3 regions of the Agrobacterium burrii genome follow, and region 1 is predicted to be linked to each of the others. Evidence: riboswitches for the same ligand, from Rfam matches in the RefSeq annotation. Region 1 holds a riboswitch; each other region holds the start of a gene.

Region 1 (5,787 bases):
CCTGCTCTTTGGCTCGGCCTGTTGGGCCTGCCGGGCGGCGCGGCCTATAAGGCGATCAATACGGCCGACAGCATGATCGGCCATCGTTCACCACGCCATGAAGCCTTTGGTTGGGCCTCGGCCCGGCTGGACGATCTGGTCAATTTGCCGGCGTCGAGGTTGAGCGGCGTTCTTTTCGTAGCGGCAGCTTTTTTTGTGAAGGGCGCGTCGCCCAAGGGTGCCATCGCTGCGATCCGTCGTGATGCGCACCACCATCGTTCCCCCAATGCCGGCTGGCCGGAGGCGGCGCTGGCTGGTGCTCTTGGCTTTGCACTTGCCGGCCCACGCTCCTATGGCGGGCAGATGATTGATGCGGGTTTCATGGGTGAGGGCGGAAGAGCGACGCTGGTTGCCGGCGATATTCGCACCGCGCTACGGCTGGCGCGGATCGCAGATGTCTTGCTGATCGGCTTGTTTGGGCTGCTGGCGATCCTTATCGCGCTATAGACAGCAGTCTGTCGAGATCGAGGTGCTCTTCCATATGCGCCGCCAGACGGTCAAGAACCGCGTCCACTTGCGCATCGTAATTCAGATGGGTGCCCTCACCGCCAAGTCGCTCCAGCCATGCGCTGCGCTGGCCGTTATCCGCAAAAAGCCCGTGAATATAGGTGCCGAAGATGCGGCCGTCGGGCGAGATGGCGCCATCGGCATGTCCGTCGATCATCGAGAACGGCTGGTTATCCGCAGCACCCTTCGTTTCGCCGACATGCATTTCATAGCCGGATAAATCAATTCCGTCGAAACTCCTGCCCCGCACGGAAACCAGCCGTTTGTCGCCGGTCAAAACCGTATCGACATCCAGCAAGCCAAGCCCGTCAATCTTCGCCAGCGGCCCTTCTATGCCGGCAGGATCAGCGACGGTTTTCCCCAGCATCTGGTATCCGCCGCAGAGGCCAAGAACATAGCCACCACGCCGGGCGTGGGCCTTGATATCGATATCGAGACCCGCATTTTTCAACATGGCCAAATCGGCGATGGTGGATTTCGAACCGCAAAGCAGCACCAGCCGGCAATCGGCAGGAATGGTTTCGCCCGGCCGCACGCGGATCAGTTCCACATCCGGTTCCATGTCCAGCGGATCCAGATCGTCGAAATTGGAAATATGCGGCAGGATTGGCACCGCGATGCGGATATTCGCACCCGGTTTCTGCTGGGCAGGGCCGGAAAGACCGAGAGCATCTTCCGCCGGCAGTTTCGTGGCATCGGAAAAATGTGGCAGAAGGCCGATGGAGGCCCAATCGGTCTTTTCCGCAATCATCCGCATGCCATCTGAAAACAGCGCCGGATCGCCGCGAAAGCGGTTGACGATGAAACCTTCGATCATTGCCGCATCGCCCGGCTCAAGCACTGCCTTGGTGCCGACGAGGCTGGCGATGACGCCGCCCCGATCGATATCGCCGATCAGGATTACGGGCGCATTTGCCGCACGGGCAAAACCCATATTGGCGATGTCATTGGCGCGTAGGTTGATTTCAGACGCGCTGCCCGCCCCTTCCACCAGCACCAGATCGGCCTGTAGTTTCAGGTGCTCAAAGCTTTCCAGCACAAGCGGCATCAGCCCGGCCTTCATGTGCTGATAATCGGCCGCTCTGGCATTACCGACGATCTTGCCCTGCACCACCACCTGTGCGCCGGTCTCGCTCTGTGGTTTCAGGAGTACCGGGTTCATGTGAACGGAGAGCGGCACCCCCGCCGCCCGCGCCTGCAGCGCCTGCGCACGGCCGATCTCGCCGCCGTCGGCGGTCACCGCCGCATTATTCGACATGTTCTGCGGTTTGAACGGCATGACCGACAGGCCGCGCCGGGTGAATGCCCGGGCAAGGCCGGCCACCATCAGCGATTTGCCGACGTCCGAGCCGGTTCCCTGAAACATCAGCACCCGCGCAGTCATGTCAGAATTCTATCCCGGCCTGCGCCTTCACGCCCGCCTTGAAGTGGTGTTTCACCAGCGTCATTTCCGTCACCATGTCGGCGGCGTCGATCAGCGGTTGCTTGGCATTGCGGCCGGTGACGATAACGTGCAGATCAGGCCTGCGACTGGACAGCGTTTCAACGACCTCTTCCAGCGGCAGATAGTCGTAACGCAGCGCGATGTTCAGTTCATCGAGGATCAGGAGGCCGATCGTTTCATCGGCCATCAGGACCTTGGCTTCTTCCCAGGCCTTTGTGGCTGCGGCAACATCGCGTTTCAGATCCTGTGTGTCCCACGTGAAACCCTCGCCCATGGTGCGCCAGACAACCTTGTCACCGAAAAGCGTCAGAGCCTGTTGTTCGCCCGTTGACCATGCGCCCTTGATGAACTGCACCACGCCGACTCGCCGCCCGGTGCCGAGCATGCGCAAAGCAAGGCCGAAGGCCGCCGTGGACTTGCCTTTGCCGGGGCCGGTATTGATCATCAGCAGACCTTTTTCGATGGTCTTTGCCGCAACTTCGGCATCCTGAGCCGTCTTGCGGTTGACCATTTTCTGCCGGTGGCGTTCGGCTTCGTTGTCGCTGATGTCGCGCGTCATCACGTTTTCCTTCTCATCCTGCTGTGCGGGGCCATGCCCCCGCCATTCGGAGCGGCGACTATACCCAATTTGCCGCACCCGGCAATGTGTGAGGGACAGGCCGCGGCATTGACCCTCACCCCCGTTCAGCCTAATGGTAGCGGACTGACGGTCTTTTCCCGGCAACGGGAAAAGCTAAGAGGGAACACGGTTCCACCCGGACAATGGGTCATTCCGTGGCTGCCCCCGCAACTGTAAGCGGTAAGCCCGCACCGTAAAGCCACTGGGCCTTCAATATGGGTTCGGGAAGGCGGTGCCCGGGTGTTTTGAAGCCGCAAGCCAGGAGACCTGCCGTTTCAGAAAAAACGTCTGCCGGGCGGGGTGCTCCGGTCAGTCGGTCAGATCGAACATTGGGGTTGCGCATCTGCGCATGCCGTTTTCGATATCCGCACCCCGACGATTTTTTTAAAGGCGCGGGAAGCGAAACGGTTTGGATATTTCAGCGACATCTTCATGTGCAGGCGGAAACACGCAGGCTGACACGGCGTCCGGTGTGGTCGTCTTCGTTTGCCGAAGCTGTCGCGATGAAGCCGATCCCAATGCTGAACCGCGCGCCGGTTCGCGCCTCGCCGATGCCGTCATCGCAAAGGCGGAAGAATCTGGCGTCGTCGTTCGTTCCGTCAATTGCCTTGCCAATTGCAAGCGCGGCCTCAGCGCCGTGCTGCGTGGCGGCGACGGCTGGTCCTATGTATTTGGCGGACTGACGCCGGATGATGCAGGTGACCTGTTGACGGGCGCGCATATGCTGGCCGCCTCCGCAGATGGCCTGATGCCCTGGCGTGGCCGGCCCGACACATTAAAGCGCGGCATGGTGGCGCGCATTCCCCCATTCGATTTTACCGAGGAGAGATCATGAGCACCCTTCTGGACCGCGTTCCCTGCACCATCGTCACCGGCTTTCTGGGGGCCGGAAAAACCACGCTGCTGCGCGGTCTTCTGGAAAAGCTGGACGGCAAGCGGCTCGCCATCATCGTCAATGAATTCGGCGATATCGGCATCGATGGCGAAATTCTGAAAGGCTGCGGCATTGAAAGCTGCCCGGAAGAAAACATCGTCGAATTGGCCAATGGCTGCATCTGCTGCACGGTGGCGGATGATTTCCAGCCCGCCATCGAGCAGATTTTGAGCCGCCAGCCGAAGGTGGAGCATATCCTCATCGAAACGTCCGGCCTCGCCCTGCCGAAGCCGCTGGTGCAGGCCTTCCAATGGCCGGCGATCAAGAGCCGCGTGACGGTGGATGCCGTGGTGGCCGTAGTGGATGGTGCCGCCCTTGCCGAGGGACAGGTTGCCCACGACATGGAAGCACTCGCCGCCCAGCGGGCGAATGACGAGGCGCTTGATCACGATGACCCGGTTGAAGAGGTTTTCGAGGATCAGATCGCCTGCGCCGACCTCATCGTTATGACCAAGGCTGATCTTCTCGATAGCGCTGGTCTCGACAAGGCAAAGGCCCACATTCTTGAGCACCTGCCAAAGGCCGCGAAGATCGTCGTGGCATCCAATGGCGCAATCGATCCTGCGGTGCTGATCGGTCTCGGTCTTGCGGTGGAAGAGGACATCGAAAACCGCCGTACCCACCATGATGGCGAACTGGATCATGAACACGACGATTTCGACAGCTTCGTCATCGATCTGCCTGCCGTGAGCGATCCGGAAGCGCTGGCGATCCGCATTGCAGAGACGGCGGCTGCCGAAAATGTTTTGCGCATAAAGGGCTTCATTGAAGTTTCCGCCAAGCCGATGCGCCTGCAGGTGCAGGCTGTCGGCAGCCGGGTCAACCACTATTACGATCGCCCATGGGCGGCGGGTGAGGAGCGCCGCAGCCGGCTCGTTATCATCGGTGAAAAGGGCATCAACCGCGAAAAGATAGAACAGATGCTGGCCGCCTGACCGGCCACGGACTTTTACTGGAAATGCTTTAGATGCATATTCTCGCCACCACATCCTCGTCTCTGGACGACCTGATCGAGCCGGTTGATCTCAACCAGCCCCGTTCAGATGTGGTGATGTTGTCTTTTTCGGCAAGCGATCTTGCCGGGCTTGAGCAGGCCTGGCGGCAGGCGGGGCGCGCTATGCCATCCCTGTCCGTCGCCAATCTGTCCGAGCTTCGGCATCCGATGTCGGTTGATCTGTGGATCGAAAAGACGGCGGAACATGCCCGCGTTATTCTTATCCGGATTCTCGGCGGCGCGGAGCGCTGGCGTTACGGCGTCGACCAGCTTGTGATTTTGGCACGCAGGCACGGCATCAAGCTTCTGCTTTTGCCGGGAGAATGCAGCGAAAGGGACGAAAAGCTCGAAGCGGCTTCGACCGTCGATCGGCAGATGTTGGCCTCCGTCCTTTCCTTTTTCCGTGAAGGCGGAGGGGAAAATATGGGCCGCCTTGCAGCTGGTCTGGCGGTTCTGGCAAAGGATGGCATCTGGCCGGATATCGAGGCCGAACCATTGCCGAAGGCCGGATTCTACCGGCCCGGGCAGGGCGTCGTCAGTCAGACGGAAGCCCGCGCCGCCTTTCCAGCCGATGCAGCCATCCTGCCCATTCTCTTTTACCGCTCCATGCTGCTTGCGGAGGATGTGGCGCCCGTGGATGCGCTTTTCCACGCGCTCTGCGAGCGCGGTTTTGCGCCCTTGCCGATTTTCGTCAGCGGCCTGAAGGATGGGGAGGCGATCCGTTTTCTCGAAACCGTGCTGCCCGATCTTCAGCCTGTCGCCATCATCGCCGCCACGGCTTTTGCCAGCCAGACGGATGAAGTCGGGAAAACACTGTTCGACCGCCTTGGCGTGCCAGTGTTTCAGGTGGTCATGGCGACGACCCGGCGGGATGGCTGGGCGGAAAATGCCCGCGGCCTCAACCCGTCCGATCTTGCCATGCATGTGGTTCTGCCGGAACTGGATGGCCGGATTCTCGCCGGTGCGATTTCGTTCAAACAGGCGCGGGCGGATGGTGGTGTCAGCCTCCTAAATGTGCCGGAGGCGGATCGCGTCGAGCAGGTGGCGAACCGCATCGCGGCCTTTCTGCGATTGAAACAGGCATCGAAACAGGATCGCCGTATCGTTATTCTGATGCCCGATTATCCCGGTGCCGCGCCGGGGCGCACGGGTTATGCCGTTGGTCTGGATGTGCCGCAAAGCGTGCTTGAAATGTTGCGCGATCTTGCCGATGCGGGATATGCGGTGTCGAATATTCCTGAAACCGCTCG
Region 2 (5,787 bases), on a different contig from region 1:
GGATGCGACTATCCGCGACCATCTCATGATATTTTTCGCTGACCGAAATCTCGGTCAACGGCACGCCGTAAACCCGCTCCACATCATAGGGCGAGAACAGGTACATATCCTCGTTGTTGCGGGCGAGTTCGAAGGTGATGTCAGGGATTACCACGCCGAGCGACAGGGTCTTGATACGGATTTTTTCGTCGGCGTTTTCGCGCTTGGTATCGAGGAAACGCATGATATCCGGGTGGTGGGCATGCAGATAGACCGCGCCCGCACCCTGACGCGCACCAAGCTGGTTGGCATAGGAAAAGCTGTCTTCCAATAGCTTCATGACGGGAATGACGCCGGAAGACTGGTTTTCGATCTGCTTGATCGGCGCTCCGAACTCGCGAATATTGGTCAGGGACAGCGCCACGCCGCCACCGCGCTTGGAAAGCTGCAGGGCCGAATTGATGGAGCGGCCGATGCTTTCCATATTGTCTTCCACGCGCAGCAGAAAACACGAAACCAGTTCGCCACGGCTTTTTTTGCCGGCGTTCAGGAAAGTGGGGGTCGCCGGCTGGAAGCGGCCGGAAATGATCTCGTCCATCAGATCGCGGGCAAGCTGTTCGTCGCCGCGCGCCAGAGCCAGCGCCACCATGCAGACGCGGTCCTCGTAGCGCTCTAGATAACGCTTTCCGTCGAAGGTCTTGAGCGTATAGGAGGTGTAATATTTGAACGCCCCGAGAAAAGTCGGAAAGCGGAATTTCCGGGTATAGGCCTCGTCGTATAGATCGCGGACGAAATTGAAGGAATACTGATCCAGCACCTCCTGTTCGTAATATCCCTCCGTCACCAGATAATCGATCTTTTCCCGTAGGTTATGAAAGAAGACGGTATTCTGGTTGACGTGCTGGAGGAAGTATTGTTTGGCCGCAAGGCGATCCTTGTCGAGCTGGATCTTTCCGTTCTCGTCATAGAGGTTCAGCATCGCGTTCAGCGCGTGGTAGTCCAGGCCCGCATCCAGCGGTTTCTGGGTTATGGCTGCCGGCTGTTTGGCGTCCTTGTTGAGCGCGGCGCTCGAGGTCAGCGTGTCCAAAATCGTTCCAATCCATGTTTGACGTTGGCGACATCTTCCTCCGTGCCGAGAAGCTCGAAACGGTAGAGAAACGGCACGGCGCATTTGCGCGCGACGATATCTCCGGCGGATGCGAAGGCTGCGCCAAAATTCGTATTTCCCGCCGCGATGACGCCGCGAATGAGATTTCGGTTGGAGGGCTCGTTCAAAAACCGGATGACCGGCTTCGGCACGGCCCCTTTGGTGCCGCCGCCCCCATAGGTGGGGGTGACCAGCACATATGGCTCAGACACATGAGGCACGTCCTCCTCGGCGCCGAGCGGCAGGCGAAACAATCGCCGCCCCAGTTTCAGAAGGAAACGATGCGTGTTTTCAGAGCGGCTGGAATAATAAACGATCAGCCCCATCACGCTGCCGCCTTAGCTGATCGCGCCGATCATATCCGGCCGGAAACCCGCCCAATGGCGTTCGCCGGCGACGACCACGGGAACCTGCATGTAACCGAGACCCCGGACATGATCGAGCGCATCCGCATCTTCGGAAATATCGACGATTTCATAGGGGACGCCGATGCGGTCCAGCGCACGATAGGTGGCGGTGCATTGGACGCAGGCGGGCTTGCTGTAAACGGTGACGGTCATAATTTCCTCTTTCGAAGCCGCTTTCACGCACGGCTCAACATTGCCGATTGCAGTCGCAATCGGCTGGCGACGGGTCTGTCATTCAGGTGAGGCGAACGGCCTGTAACTCAGCCGCAAAAAATCACTCTCTACGCCGACGAGCGCAGGAATTCAAAAAAATGCACTGGCATGACTTCACCCCGAAGCTTGTTCTGGAGGGGGCAGAAAAGGGCGAACGCAATTCATTTGCGCCATACCTTCCTTCCGGACACCCCGCCCGTGGACGTTTGCGCTCAAGGCAGGTCTCCTGACTTGCGGGTCACAACATCTATCCCGGCCTTCCCGGAGTTTTTGACTCCAGTGGCTCAAATCGGAACGATGCTCACCGCTTACAGTTGCGGGGGCAGTTTCGGCATTGCTCCACCATGATGGCGTTGCGCACCGAATTCCCGTCTTAGCTCCCAATCCTTGCGAATCGGAAGAACCTTGAACACCACATATAGTATATGAGGAAATTTTTGCGTCAATGAATAGACACACAAAAGCCCCACCCTGTGGATCAAAAAGATTCAACACATGGTCAACAAAGGCTTAACGGCAAATGCGCCTTGCCGCTGAAGGACGGAAAAGCGTTAATCTATTCCCAGATATCGATGTGAATATCAGCGGGGCGGGTGTTCTCGATCACCCTTTTGCCGTTCGGAAGATCGTTTTCAAACAGTTTGGCGTGGATCGCAGCCGCATCGAGACCGTAACCCTGCCATCTCTTCCGCAGCCTCTCTTCAAGGACTGCGACAGACGGCCCGACGAAAATGGTGAGGTCGAAGCTCTCGGAAAGCCTCGTCCACGGCGCCTCGTTCAGTAGCAGATAATTGCCTTCAGCCAGGATGAAGCGTGTCTCAGGTACGATAGCGCGGGCGGACGCAATGGCGATTTCCCGGGAGCGGTCAAAAACCGGAACAAGCACCTCCTGCCCGCCCTTGCGGACGGCGGAGACGATATCGAGGAAGCCACGCACATCGAAGGTTTCGGGCGCGCCCTTGCGCGACAGCAGCCCTCGCTCTTCAAGGATGCCGTTGTCCATATGGAAGCCATCCATGGGCAGCACGGCGGCCGTTTCGCCCCGCGCCAGCAAAGCATCACAAAGCGCATCCGCCAGCGTGGATTTGCCGGCCCCAGGGGGACCGGCAATGGCAATGATAAAACGGAATTTACCGTCTGCCCGCCGAAGAACGTCTTCGGCGATCGTCTCAAGCTTCAGCGTCATGCGGCAAGCGTTTCCTTCGGCGCTTCCTTTGCACCGGTCATGAAAGCGACGGCGTCGGACATGGAATAGTCCTTCGGATTGATGACGCACAGGCGCTTGCCCAGCCGGTGAATGTGGATGCGGTCCGCAACCTCGAACACATGCGGCATGTTGTGTGAGATAAGCACGATCGGCATCCCTCGCGAGCGCACATCGAGAATGAGTTCAAGAACGCGGCGGCTCTCCTTGACACCAAGTGCGGCCGTTGGTTCGTCGAGGATGACGACCTTGGAGCCGAAGGCCGCAGCACGTGCCACCGCCACACCCTGGCGCTGGCCACCGGAGAGGGTTTCCACGGCCTGATTGATGTTCTGGATGGTCATCAGGCCGAGTTCCGACAGTTTATCGCGGGCGAACTTCTCCATGGCCGGACGGTCCAGCGCCCGGAACAGGCTGCCCTGAATGCCGGGTTTGCGAAGTTCCCGGCCGAGAAACATATTGTCGGCTATGGAAAGCGCCGGCGACAGCGCAAGGTTCTGATAGACGGTTTCGATACCTGCCTTGCGCGCCTCGATCGGTGAGCGGAACTGCACGGTCTGGCCTTCAAGCTTTATCTCTCCCTCATCGGGCGTTACCGCACCGGAGATAGCCTTGATGAGAGAGGATTTGCCGGCGCCATTGTCACCGATCACGGCCAGAATTTCACCCGGATAGAGGTCGAAATCGGCACGGTCGAGCGCGGTCACACGACCATAGCGTTTGACGAGATTGCGTGCTGTGAGAATGGGTTCTTTTGTCATCAGCCTGCTACCTTTCTGATCCACTGGTCGATTGCGACAGCCATGATGATGAGGACGCCGATCAACAGATAGGTCCATTGTGGGTCGGTTCCGATGAGCCTGAGGCCGAGCGAAAAGACACCGACGATCAAGGCGCCAAAGATCATGCCCATGATGGAGCCGCGTCCGCCGAATAGCGATAGGCCGCCAATGACCACAGCCGTGATGGATTCGATATTGGCAAATTGACCGGCGGTCGGCGAAACCGAACCGATGCGGCCGATCAGCGCCCAGCCCGCGAAGGCACAGATGAGGCCGGACAGCGTGTAGACGGTCGTCAGCATGCGCTTGACGTTAACGCCGGCCAGTTCGGCGGCATCCGGGTCATCGCCCACCGCATAAAGATGGCGGCCCCAGGCGGTGCGGTTGAGCACATACCAGAGCAGAGCAACGAGCAGAACCATGGCGATGACGCCATAGGTGAAAACGGCGCTGCCGATACGGAGATTATAGCCGAAGAATTGCAGGATAGGTGCCTGCTGGGCGATATCCTGCGCGCGGATCGTTTCGTTTGCGGAATAGAGGAAATTCGTCGCCAGCACGATCTGCCACATACCGAGCGTGACGATGAAGGGCGGCAAACGCATGCGCGACACAAGTATGCCGTTGATAAAGCCACAAAATGCGCCGACGGCGAGACCACAGAGAATGGAAAGTTCCGCCGGCAGACCATAGCGGAAAGTAAATTGTCCCATGATCACTGAGGACAGAACCATGATCGCGCCGACCGAAAGATCGATACCTGCCGTCAGAATGACCAGTGACTGCGCTGCACCGACGATACCGACGATCGCGACCTGCTGCAGGATAAGGGTCAGCGTAAAGGCCGAGAAAAACTTGCCGCCAAGGGTAATGCCGAAGACAGTCAATGACAGAACCAGCACGATCAGCGGCACGGCCGCCGGGCTGGAATGCAGAAAGTACTGGAATTTTTCCAGAATACTTTTGTCGTGCGTATCGAAAGCAGCGACCTGTGTCGAACTATCCGACAGCACTTTTTCGAATTCATTATGCGGCTGAGCCCGCACCGGCTGCTCGCTCATGGATTTTCCTCCCGATCGCTCTATCGCATCCGCCCTGAAAACGGGTCTATCTCCAAAGAGAATGATGCGCAGATTCAAAGTGTTGTGAAGCGGGCCAATCTCGTGTCTGCGGGACGCGCGGCGCGCTCGTTTGTTCCTTTGTCCGATCCCCCGGATCGTCCCTGAAATTATTCCGGTCCAATGGCGGGGGCAAAAATGCCCCCGCGAGTTTCAACGCTAAAGCCTTAGCCCCAGCACTTGTTGAGACCTTCCTTCGTGTCGATCGAGTCGAGACCCTTGACCGGCTTGTCGGTTACCAGCGTCACGCCGGTGTCGACGAAGCTCTTGCCTTCGGTCGGCTTCGGCTTTTCGCCGGTATCGGCAAACTTCTTGACGGCTTCGACGCCGAGCGCCGCCATCAGCAGCGGATATTGCTGCGAGGTTGCACCGATCACACCTTCCGCGACGTTCTTGACGCCCGGGCAACCGCCATCGACGGAAACGATCAGAACGTCCTTCTCACGGCCAACCGCTTTCAGCGCCTCGTAAGCGCCGGCAGCCGCAGGCTCATTGATGGTGTGAACGACGTTGATGGTCGGATCCTTCTGCAGCAGGTTTTCCATGGCCGAGCGGCCACCTTCTTCGTTGCCATTAGTGACATCATGGCCAACAATGCGCGGATCGGTTTCATCACCGATCTTGTTGATGTCCTTCACGTCGATGCCAAAGCCCTTCATGAAGCCCTGGTTGCGCAGCACATCCACCGTCGGCTGGGAGGGGGTGAGGTTGAGGAACGCGATTTTCGCGTCCTTGGCCTTGTCGCCGAGGGTGCCCGCGGCCCATTTGCCGATCAGCTCACCAGCCAGAAGATTGTCGGTGGCGAAGGTGGAATCGGCGGCATCGACGGGCTCCAGAGGAGTATCGAGAGCGATCACCAGAAGGCCAGCATCACGTGCCTTCTGCACGGCCGGAACGATGCCCTTGGTGTCCGATGCGGTAATCAGGATACCCTTGG
Region 3 (5,787 bases), on a different contig from region 1:
CCGACAAGACGCTTGCTTTCCAGATGAGCCAGTTCGAGGCCACACTTGCCGTCACCGACTGGAAACGCACGGCGGAAGGCTGGCATTGCGAAAGCGGACCATTCTCGAAAATACCAGAGGGCGAGGAGGCGGATTACCGCGCCTGCATGCTGGGCTTTCGCGACTACGTGAACAAGAACGGTTTCAAGAGCGTGGTTCTCGGCCTTTCCGGCGGCATCGATTCGGCGATTTGCGCCGCCCTTGCCGTCGATGCGCTGGGCGAGGAGCGGGTGCGCTGCATCATGCTGCCCTACCGTTATACATCGGAAGAATCGCTGAAGGACGCCGCCGATTGCGCGAAAGCGCTGGGCTGCCGTTACGACATCGTGCCGATCGTTGAGCCGGTGGAAGGTTTCCTCTCGGCACTGTCAGATCTCTTCGAAGGTACGGAAGAGGGCATTACCGAAGAAAACCTGCAGAGCCGCACGCGCGGCACCATTTTGATGGCCGTGTCCAACAAGTTCGGCTCGATGGTGGTGACAACAGGCAACAAGTCGGAAATGTCGGTGGGTTATGCCACCCTCTACGGCGACATGAATGGCGGTTTCAACCCCATCAAGGACCTCTACAAGATGCAGGTCTACGCCATTTCCGCCTGGCGCAACACCCATGTGCCGCCGGGTGCGCTTGGCCCTTCCGGCGAGGTCATTCCCGCCAATATCATCGCCAAAGCGCCGTCCGCCGAATTACGCCCCAACCAGACCGACCAGGATTCGCTGCCGCCCTATCCGGTGCTGGACGATATTCTGGAGTGCCTTGTCGAGAAGGAAATGTCGGTCGAGGAAATTCTGGCGCGAGGTCATGACGCGGCAACGGTGCACCGGGTTGAGCATCTGCTCTATCTCGCCGAATACAAACGCCGGCAATCGGCTCCGGGTGTGAAGATCACCAAGAAGAATTTTGGGCGTGACCGGCGTTATCCGATCACCAACCGGTTCCGGGATCGGTGATGGATGAAGCGGGTAGGGGCTGCGCTCTCAGGTGAGGCGGCGATCCCTTCCCTTGCGAGGCTGATTGTTTCGCCCGGCGCTGCGGCTGGTTTCTTCTCCCCGCCGGGGAGAAGGTGGCCCGAAGGGTCGGATGAGGGGGCAACCTCTCCGTATATCGCGAAGCTTGCCCCCTCATCCCGCTGCCGCGGACTTCTCCCCGGCGGGGAGAAGAAACAAGTGGCATGCGCTCGATCCAAAGTGAGGGATGCACGAACGGCGCGGAGAAACCCCGCGCCACTCTTCACTCACCTCAAATAACCTGCCCCACATCGATGCGGTTGCCATCAGGGTCTTCAAAGACAAAGGCCCGCAGGCCATAATCCTTGTCCTGCAGGGCCTTGATGATGCGCAACCCATGGTTCTTGCAAACCGCATGCAACGCATCGACATCGCTTACCATCATATGCGCCACATTGAAGGGCGCTGCCTTATGGGTGGGCTGCAACGTCAGGTGCAGTTCGGCATTGCCCTGTTTGAGGATCATGAAGCCGACGGGATTGCCGTTTTCGAAGGTTTTTGTGAAGCCCAGCACGCCGACATAAAAATCATGGGCCTTTTCGATATTCCTGACAGGAAGCATTGCGGCGATCCGCCCGAAGCGGATGCCGTGATCGGCGATGGTATTCATCGCGGAACCTCGGATCTGGGAGAAACGGGGAGGGTTACGGGCGGTGCCGGAACGCTGGCGTTTTTTCCGATTTGAATTTGCAGGACGGTGCCTGCGGCCATAGGATCATAATCACCATGGTGGCGAAAGCAAACGGAATGTCTGCGTCCGCCAAAGGTCTGATCCAGACTATCGACAGCCCAGGGAGGCAGCATGCGCAGTTCGATCGAAATCTTTAATATACGCACCCGGCAGATGCGGGTGGTGTGGCAGACGCCGGAACTGTTCGAAGCGCCGAACTGGTCGCCGGATGGCAAATATCTGTTGCTGAACAGCGAAGGGTTGCTCTACCGCCTGTCCCCATCCGGTGATGCTTCGCCGGAGAAGGTCGATACCGGTTTTGCCACGCAGTGCAATAGCGACCACGGCATTTCGCCGGATGGATCGCTTTATGCCATTTCCGACAAGGTCGAGTTCGACAAGAGTGCGATCTATCTTCTGCCATCGGCGGGCGGTGCGCCAAAGCTGATGACGAAAAACCTCCCCTCCTACTGGCACGGCTGGTCGCCGGACGGCAAAGGTTTCGCCTATTGCGGTATTCGCGATCAGGTCTTCGACATCTATTCCATGGATATTGAGAACGGCGTCGAAACGCGGCTGACGCATGGCGAAGGCCGCAATGACGGGCCGGATTATTCGCCGGATGGTGCGTGGATCTATTTCAATTCCAGCCGTACCGGGCAGATGCAGATCTGGCGGGTGCGGGTGGATGGCTCCACTGTGGAGCGCATCACCGACAGTTCCTATGGCGACTGGTTCCCGCATCCGTCTCCTGGGGGTGACAAGGTGGTGTTCGTTTCTTACGACGCCGATGTCTTCGACCATCCGCGCGATCTCGATGTGCGGGTGCGGTTGATGGATATGGATGGCGGCAATGTCGAAACGCTGTTCGAGCTTTTCGGCGGGCAGGGCACGATGAATTCTCCCAACTGGTCACCTGACGGGGACGAGTTCGCTTATGTGCGTTATTTCCCCGTAGCCTGATGCAATCGGGAAGCCTGTTACCGTCATCCCGGCTCGCGGCCGGCATGACGCAGGGGAGGGACGCTATGGGCAGATTGCCGCACGGGCTTGCAAGACCCTTGCATTCGCAAGCATTCTTGCCCATAGCTTCCTCAGTCAGGTGCCCGCCCTTGCGGCGGGAGAATCGGGAATCCGGTGAGAAACCGGAACGTGCCCAGCGCTGTGAGGCGGATGCCCTTTTCATAAGCCACTGAAGTTATTCGGGAAGGCGAAAAGGGCGGATGAAGCCGAGTCAGAAGACCGGCCTGGCAGGATAGACCGAACCGCGCGGACGGCGGCAGGTTGCTGAAGATGCGCGTCGTGCATGCGGGAGCCGGTATGGTTTCGGCACCGGCGCGCCCGCATTGTTGGGGTTAAACGATGCCGACCGATCCGTCCGCTGGTAATTCATTGCAAGCCGATCCATTCGATCATGCGCTTTCGCCCGCCCGCCCGTTTTCGGGTGCGGAGCGCGAGGCGATCTACCGCGCCATTGAGACGCGCCGCGATGTGCGCGACCAGTTCCTGCCTGATCCGTTGCCGGACGTGCTGGTGGAGCGTCTCTTGAAGGCGGCGCATTCCGCGCCCTCGGTGGGCTTCATGCAGCCGTGGAATTTCACGCTCGTCACTGATGGTGCCGTGCGGCAAGCGGCCTTTGTGGCCTTCAGCCGCGCCAATGAAGAAGCGGCGGCGATGTTTGCGGGCGAGCAACAGGCGCTTTATCGCAGTCTCAAGCTTGAGGGCATCCGCAAGGCACCGCTGAGCATCTGCGTCACCTGCGACCCTACGCGCGGCGGCAAGGTGGTGCTGGGCCGGACCCACAATCCGCGCACGGATGTCTATTCCACCGTTTGCGCCATCCAGAACCTCTGGCTTGCCGCCCGCGCCGAAGGCATCGGCGTCGGCTGGGTCAGCATCTTTCATGACAGCGACATTCGCACCATTCTTGATATCCCCGACCATATCGAAATCGTCGCCTGGCTATGTCTCGGCCGCGTCGATGCGCTTTACACGGAACCGGAACTGGCGGTGAAGGGCTGGCGGCAGCGCGTGCCGCTGGAAGAGCTGGTGTTTCGCAACCGCTGGGGTGGGCGGTAAGGGATGAGATGCGCATAGCGTCGCCTCTCGTTTCTTCTCCCCGACGGGGAGAAGGTGGCCCGAAGGGTCGGATGAGGGGGCTAGCTCTCCGGATATCTCTACGCTTGCCCCCTCATCCCGCTGCCGCGGACTTCTCCCCGGCGGGGAGAAGAAACAAGTGGCATCCGCTTGCTCTATTACGGGCAAATAACAGGGGTCATTGCTGCGGCTGGATGCCCTTCAGCGCCGGGTTTTTCAGGTCGATGCGGCCTGTCTGGTCCGGCAGGAATTTCGGGCCGATGACGCGCACTTTTGCGTCGTTCGGATCGTAGTCGCGTTCGGGAACCGGTTGCTCCGGCGGCTTTGCGGCCTGTTGCTGTTCTGTGGGTTTCTGAGGCTTGTCACCCTGTGGTGATGGAATGGTGGTGATGCCGGAATAGGGCTTTTCGGGCTGCGGCCGGGCGGCCTCTTCCTGTTTTTGCATGTCTTCGTGATAAGCGGCCATGTTACAGGCGCAGCCGGGCGCTTTCGTAGACGCGTTGCGATAGGCGAAGGCGGTCGGCAGGTCCCTGTAGGGTTTGCCGGTTTCGGCCGAGACCATGTCGGAGGTCTCCTGATCCGTCATGGAGTGGAAATAGAGTTCCGTCTGCGTGCCCGGGCACATTTTCTGGCACTGCTCGGCCTGGGCGCGGAAATCAAGCGGCGAGGCATTGGAGGCGATCGGGAAAAACGAGCCGTCGCAGGTACGCACGCAAAGGGTGCGAAGTCCGCCCTCGGCGGTGGTATTGGGGTAAGGCGACAGGCCTGCCTGTCCCGGCTGATTATCCTGCTGGCGGAACGCATCGGGGTAACGGGTCACATCGGGCACTTGCGGCGATTGCGTGTCCGTTTCCGGCATTGCGCTGCAGCCATTGGCGTCGAGTGCGGCGAGAATGCGCTGGCGCCTGATGCCGCCATCATCGCTGCGCTGAGCCGCCATCGCATCGTCACGGTCACGAATGATGGCGTCACGTTCGGCTTCGGCATCCACCAGTGCATCACCGATCTCGGCGCAGAGGCCGGCATTGGGGTTGCCGTAGACAATGACGCTGCCCGACGAACAGCCATAGCTGCGCAGATCGTTCCTGATTTTGCGCACGACGATGTTCTGGCGGGCGAGCGCGTTGGCGTAACGCCGCACCTCTGCCGTGTTGCCGATGATGCGGGGTGGCTCGCGCAATTGCGCATAAAGCGTATCGCAGACCTGATCCGCGACAGCGGCGGCCGGGGCGAGGAAAACAAGGGGAAGCAGGAGGCCGATGATGCGGCTGCGCCGGGTCAATTGTTAGATCCGTTCGATGTCCCCGGCCGGTGGCAGGGGCGTTATACTTCACGAAATCCGTGTTTCAGGAAGATAACATAAGCTGTCGCCGCAATGCGGCAACAGCTTGTTCAAAATTGCGTTAATGCGCCCTCACACCGAAGGGTGCGACGCCTGCACCACGGCAAAGGCCGCCATGTTGACGACGCCACGCGAGGTGACGCTGGGCGACAGGATATGGGCGGGAAGCGCCGTGCCGAGCAGGATCGGGCCGACATGCAGGCCTTCCGTCAGGGTGCGGGTGACGCCGAGCGTGATGTTGGCGGCATCGAGGTTGGGGAAAACCAGAAGGTTCGCCTCGCCGGTCAAAACGCTGTTGGGCATGGCGCGCTTGCGCAGCGTTTCCGACAGTGCGGAGCCGCCCTGCATTTCGCCGTCCACTTCCAGTTCGGGTGCGGCCTGCTGGATGATCTTCAGCGCGCGGCGCATCTTGCGGGCGCTTTCCGAGTCACGCGAGCCGAAATTGGAGTGGCTGGCAAGCGCGATCTTCGGCGTGATGCCGAAACGACGAATTTCCCTGGCCGCGAGAATGGCCATTTCCGCCACTTCCTCTGACGTCGGATCGTTGTTCACAAAGGTATCGGTGAGGAACAGCGCGCCCTGCTGGGTGATGAGCAGGCTGAGGCCCGCAAAGGAGCGCACGTTCTCCTGCT

What was found. Region 1 has a riboswitch for cobalamin ahead of JZX89_RS18485 (DUF1636 family protein). Riboswitches for the same ligand answer to the same signal wherever they lie in the genome.
Region 2: linked by a shared signal. The riboswitch ahead of nrdH (glutaredoxin-like protein NrdH) and the one ahead of JZX89_RS18485 (DUF1636 family protein) in region 1 are both predicted to bind cobalamin.
Region 3: linked by a shared signal. The riboswitch ahead of bluB (5,6-dimethylbenzimidazole synthase) and the one ahead of JZX89_RS18485 (DUF1636 family protein) in region 1 are both predicted to bind cobalamin.

What each region holds. Positions count from the first base shown of each region.
Region 1 covers NZ_JAFLNA010000010.1:85,480-91,266, forward strand. The annotation lists gene cbiB (adenosylcobinamide-phosphate synthase CbiB) at 1-486, shown strand, start outside; gene JZX89_RS18475 (cobyric acid synthase) at 473-1,930, opposite strand; gene cobO (cob(I)yrinic acid a,c-diamide adenosyltransferase) at 1,932-2,549, opposite strand; cobalamin riboswitch at 2,681-2,898, shown strand; gene JZX89_RS18485 (DUF1636 family protein) at 3,019-3,444, shown strand; gene cobW (cobalamin biosynthesis protein CobW) at 3,441-4,478, shown strand; gene cobN (cobaltochelatase subunit CobN) at 4,511-5,787, shown strand, end outside.
Region 2 covers NZ_JAFLNA010000005.1:3,895-9,681, reverse strand. The annotation lists gene nrdE (class 1b ribonucleoside-diphosphate reductase subunit alpha) at 1-1,066, opposite strand, end outside; gene nrdI (class Ib ribonucleoside-diphosphate reductase assembly flavoprotein NrdI) at 1,054-1,452, opposite strand; gene nrdH (glutaredoxin-like protein NrdH) at 1,465-1,686, opposite strand; cobalamin riboswitch at 1,946-2,169, opposite strand; gene JZX89_RS10860 (nucleoside triphosphate hydrolase) at 2,303-2,932, opposite strand; gene JZX89_RS10855 (ATP-binding cassette domain-containing protein) at 2,929-3,711, opposite strand; gene JZX89_RS10850 (ABC transporter permease) at 3,711-4,793, opposite strand; gene JZX89_RS10845 (sugar ABC transporter substrate-binding protein) at 5,018-5,787, opposite strand, start outside.
Region 3 covers NZ_JAFLNA010000008.1:12,754-18,540, reverse strand. The annotation lists gene JZX89_RS15480 (NAD+ synthase) at 1-989, shown strand, start outside; gene JZX89_RS15475 (bleomycin resistance protein) at 1,279-1,656, opposite strand; gene JZX89_RS15470 (TolB family protein) at 1,849-2,679, shown strand; cobalamin riboswitch at 2,800-2,981, shown strand; gene bluB (5,6-dimethylbenzimidazole synthase) at 3,079-3,795, shown strand; gene JZX89_RS15460 (DUF2865 domain-containing protein) at 3,992-5,095, opposite strand; gene JZX89_RS15455 (NADP-dependent malic enzyme) at 5,228-5,787, opposite strand, start outside.